One region of the Oryzihumus sp. genome, then DNA from elsewhere that is predicted to be linked to it. Evidence: riboswitches for the same ligand, from Rfam matches in the RefSeq annotation. Region 1 holds a riboswitch; the other holds the start of a gene.

The links. Region 1 has a riboswitch for thiamine pyrophosphate ahead of ACXVGS_RS14560 (ECF transporter S component). Riboswitches for the same ligand answer to the same signal wherever they lie in the genome.
Region 2: linked by a shared signal. The riboswitch ahead of thiM (hydroxyethylthiazole kinase) and the one ahead of ACXVGS_RS14560 (ECF transporter S component) in region 1 are both predicted to bind thiamine pyrophosphate.

What each region holds. Positions count from the first base shown of each region.
Region 1 is NZ_JBTCWL010000059.1:3,974-6,418, forward strand. Features, by position in the region: gene ACXVGS_RS14555 (ATP-binding cassette domain-containing protein) at 1-603, opposite strand, end outside; gene ACXVGS_RS14560 (ECF transporter S component) at 584-1,240, opposite strand; TPP riboswitch at 1,343-1,446, opposite strand; gene ACXVGS_RS14565 (DUF4235 domain-containing protein) at 1,516-1,794, shown strand; gene ACXVGS_RS14570 (hypothetical protein) at 1,892-2,445, shown strand, end outside.
Region 2 is NZ_JBTCWL010000058.1:12,943-15,387, forward strand. Features, by position in the region: gene ACXVGS_RS14475 (FAD-binding oxidoreductase) at 1-958, opposite strand, end outside; TPP riboswitch at 1,096-1,191, shown strand; gene thiM (hydroxyethylthiazole kinase) at 1,185-2,006, shown strand; gene thiE (thiamine phosphate synthase) at 2,010-2,445, shown strand, end outside.

The DNA of each region.
Region 1 (2,445 bases):
GGCATCCACCACCGCGTCCAGGACGGCCGCGCGCACCACGGCCGCCGACGACGGGTCGAGCATCGAGGTGGGCTCGTCCAGCAGCACCAGGCCGGGCCGCAGGGCGAGCACCCCGGCCAGGGCCAGGCGCTGGGCCTCCCCGCCGGAGAGGGCGCTGGTGGCCCGGTCCACCCCGTGCGGGAACCCCACCGAGCGCAACGCGTCGGCGACCCGGGCCCAGATGGCGGGGCGCGGCATACCGAGGTTCTCCGGGCCGAACGCCACGTCGCGCCCGACCCGTCCGGCCACCGAGGCGTCCGCGGGGTCCTGCACGAGCAGGCCCACCGCGGCACCGGCCGGCGGGGCCCCGTCCACCAGCACCGAGCCGGTCAGGTCCCCGGACTCGGTCGTTGTCAGCACACCGGCCAGGGCCCGCAGCAGCGTCGACTTGCCCGAGCCGCTCGGCCCGGCGAGCAGCATGCGCTCGCCGGGCTCGAGGGTCAGTGACAGGTCGGCCAGCACAGGCTCGCGCCGCCCGAACGGACGCCAGGTGAGCCGGTCGACCTCGACCCGCGAGCCTGCGGCGACCGGGGTGCCGAGACGGTCAGGAGAGGTGGTGCTCACGGACTTCCTGACCGGGCGGGAACGCGTTGAGCGCGCCGGAGCGGGCCAAGGCACGGACCAGCGCCCAACCGCCGAGACCGGCGACGAGCGCGCCGGAGACGACACCGAAGAGCAGGTAGAGCACCTTCCAGGTCGGCGAGTAGTCCGGCACGTAGGACCACCACTCGTAGCCGACGATCTCCAGCACGGCCGCGAGCGCGCCGCCCAGGGCCGCGACGACCCGGCCGAACCGGCGCCAGCGGACGGCGGCGAGCACCAGCTCGACGCCCAGGCCCTGGAGCACGCCGGAGAGGAGCACCGCGATGCCCCACTTGTTGCCGAGGAACAGCTCGACGTTGGCGGCGACGAGCTCGGTGAACAGCGCGGCGCCGGGGCGGCGCACGACGAGGCCGCCGACGACCGCCGGGACCAGCCAGACGCCGAGCGAGAGCTCACCGGCGGGCGGGAAGCCGGCCGTGGCGGTGCTGATGAGGGGGTAGACGACGGTGTCGAACCCCCAGAAGACGACGCCGAAGGCCACCGCGAGCATCGCGGCGGTCAGCAGGTCGACACCCCGCCAGGCCAGGAGCCGGCCCGAGGCGGGGATGGTGGTGCGGGCGGACGCGACGGCGCCCACCGGGGTCTGGTGCGTGGTCATGGGTGGTGTTCCTTCTCCCGTGGTGTCCTGTGGATACCTCGGGGAGGTGCGCACCCGGCATACCGGCGTCTGGCGTGCCACACGCAGGTATGCCGGGCACGCACCTGAGATTTCCCGACTCCCTTCGCCGGTGCTAACCGGAGCAGGTTCGAGGGTCTGCGGCGAACCGCACTCTCAGCGCTCAGGGCGCTCCCCTGTCGTTCTGCAGATGACGGTACACCCGTGGGCGTGACAGGCTCGAGGTCTGCAAGGCCCGACCATCGAGGAGGTTCGGCGTGGGCGCAGTGGCATGGAAGGTCCTCGGCACCGGTGCCGCCGTCGGGGCCGGCATCGTGGCCAAGAAGCTGGTCACGGCGGCCTGGAAGACGGCGACCGGCAAGGAGCCTCCGGCCAACCCGGAGGACCCCGAGGTGTCGTGGCCCGAGGCGGTCGGCTGGGCGGTCGCGTCCGGTGCCGTCGTGGGTGTCGCGCGCCTGCTGGCGACCCGCAAGGCCGCGCGCTACTACACCGAGTCCGCGGGACACCGGCCCAAGGGCCTGAACGAGGTCAGCTGAGGCGTGTGCTCCGATGTGAGACCCGCCCTTGTCGGGGTTGCGACGGTTTGAGACTATTCCCGGCGATCCTCACCCCACACCCTGCGGAGCGACCCTGATGGACCAGATGGGCGTCGATCCCGCGGTGCACCTGCTCTCCCGTGCTCAGGAGCATGTCGACCTGCTGATGGCGCAGGTGGAGGCTGAGGCCCAGGAGCTTCGCGCACGCGCGCGCGACGAGGCCGACGAGGTGCGGCGCACCGCCCACGAGGAGTCGGAGTCCCTGCGGTCCGAGGCCTCCCGGCTGCGCGAGGAGGTCGCCGAGCTCGAGCGCGCCGGGGCCCGTGCCCGCGAGGAGGCGCAGCGGCTGAACGCCGAGCGCCAGGCCATGCTCGACGATGCCCGCGAGGAGGCCCGGCAGATCGTCGCCGACGCCGCCGACCAGGCAGCGCTGGTCAACGACGTGGCCCAGCGTGCGGCCGAGGAGCTCGAGCGGGACAGCCGTGAGGAGGCCGACACCCTGCGCTCGCAGGCGCGGGAGGAGGCCCGCCGCGTCGTCGACGAGGCCGAGCGGTCCGTGGTCGATGCCCGCCGCGAGGCCGAGCAGGTCCGCGAGGAGACCGAGCGCTCGGCACAGGCCGCCCGGGCTGACCTCGCCGCAGAGGAGGAGCG
Region 2 (2,445 bases), on a different contig from region 1:
TCCGCCACGGCGCGGTGTCGTCGAACATCTGCTGCAGCGCGGAGTACGGCATCGAGGTCACCAGCTCGAACGCCGGGGCCAGCTCCTGGATCGGCGCCACCACCTCGGCGTGCTCGTGGGGCGCACCCCAGCCGATCACGCCCACGACGAACGCCGTCGTCCCCTGGCGCTCGACGGGCACGAACGGCGCCGGCGGGGTGGTCAGCCCACCGATGAACGCGCCGTACTCCCGGGGCAGGGCAGGGATGACGCGGGCCGCGGCACGCAGCGGCTCGCGCGCGTCCTGCGGCGCCCAGAAGAACAACCCGACGTTGGCCAGCTGGTCGACCTCGTGGAGGGCGAACTCGAACGAGGTCACCACCCCGAAGTTGCCGCCGCCGCCGCGCAGCGCCCAGAACAGGTCCGGCTCGGAGTCGGCCGAGGCGGTCACGGTGCGGCCGTCGGCGGTGACGACCTGCGCGGACACGAGGCTGTCGCAGGTCAGGCCGCACCGTCGGGTGAGCCAGCCCATGCCGCCGCCGAGGGTCAGGCCGCCGACCCCGGTGTGGCTGACGAAGCCACCGGTGACCGCCAGGCCGTGAGCGGCCGCCGCGGCGTCCAGGTCGGACCAGCGCGCCCCGCCGCCGACCCGCGCGCGACGCGCCCTCGGGTCGACGTCGACCCGGTCGAGCGGGCCGAGGTCGAGCATCAGCCCGCCCTCGGAGACCGCGTGCCCGGCGAAGCTGTGCCCACCCCCGCGCACGGTCAGGTCGAGCCGGTGCTCGCGGGCGAAGGCGATGACCGTGGCGACGTCGCGGGCACTGATCGCCTCGACGACAAGCGCGGGACGCCGGTGGATGTCGCCGTTCCAGACCGCCTTCTCCAGGGCGTCGTCGAACTCCTCATCCCCCTCCTGAAGCACCGTCCCCCCGACGCTGGTGCGCAGGTCGGTCAGGGCGCGGTCGTCGACGGGGTGCATGGCAGACCTCCAGGGTCGGGTTCGCGACGGGTTCGGGCGAGTGCCCTCGCCCCTGCCCTTCCGCCCTATGCCCCGCTCCGCCGGGTGTCATCGGGCAAAGGGGCGAGGCGGGCGTAGCAGGGTGCTCGGCTAGAGTCGCCGCCGACGCGGGGTGCCGGTCCGCACCGGCTGAGAACACACCCGTTGAACCTGATCTAGCTCGCACTAGCGAAGGGACGTCACCGTCATGGTCGCGACCACGCCCGTCTCCCCTCTCACCGCCGCCGCCGTCGGCGACGCCCTCGCCACCCTGCGCGAGCGCTCGCCCCTGGTGCAGTGCCTGACCAACATCGTCGTCGCCCAGTGGACGGCCAACCTGCTGCTGGCCACCGGCGCCGCCCCGGCCATGGTCGACAACCCCGAGGAGTCGGGGGCCTTCGCCGGGGTGGCCAGTGGTGTCCTGGTCAACGTCGGCACGCCCTACGGCGAGACCGCCGCGGCGATGGAGCAGGCGGTCGCCGCCGCCGGGCGGGCCGGGACCCCGTGGGTGCTGGACCCGGTCGCGGTCGGCCCCCTGCTGCGGTGGCGCACCGGGATCGCGCTGCGCCTGCTGTCCGTCGCTGCCCCTGCCGTGGTCCGCGGCAACGCCTCGGAGGTCATGGCCCTCGCCGGCGGCGCCGGGGGCAAGGGCGTGGACAGCCTGGACTCCCCCGAGGCGGCGCTCGACGCGGCCCGCACCCTGGCGGGCAGCCACGGCACCGTGGTCGCCGTCAGCGGGCCGGTGGACCACCTCACCGACGGTGTGCGCCTGGTCACCGTGGCCAACGGGCACGAGTGGCTGACCCGGGTCACCGGGGTCGGCTGCGCCCTCGGGGCGCTGATGGCCGCGTTCGCCGGGTGCGTGGACGATCCGCTGCTCGCGGCGACCGCCGCCACGGCGACGCTGACCGTCGCCGCCGACGAGGCCGCGGCGCGCACCGCCGGCCCGGGGTCCTTCGCCGTGGCGCTGCTGGACGAGCTGGCCGCGCTGACCCCCGACGCGCTCACCGAGCGGGTCCAGCTGGGCTGACCGATGAGCCGCCCGCCGCTTGACCTGTCGCTCTACCTGGTCACCGACACCCGCCTGTGCGGCACCCTGGGGGTGCCGGCCACCGTATCCGCCGCCGTCGCCGCCGGGGTGACCGTGGTGCAGCTGCGCGACCCCGCCGCCGACGACGCCGAGCTGGTCACCCTGGGCCGGGCCGTCGCCCGGGAGCTGGCCGGCACCGGCGTGCCCCTGGTCGTCAACGACGCGGTGCACCTGGTCGAGGCGATCGGGGCGCAGGGCGCCCACGTCGGGCAGGGCGACACCGACCCCGGTGAGGCGCGGGCGCGACTGGGCCACGCGGCATACCTGGGGCTGTCCGTGCAGACCACGGACCACATCGAGGCGGCGCGCGGCGCGGACGTCGACTACCTCGGTGTCGGGCCGGTGTTCGCCCAGACGACCAAGCCCGACGGCGCCGAGC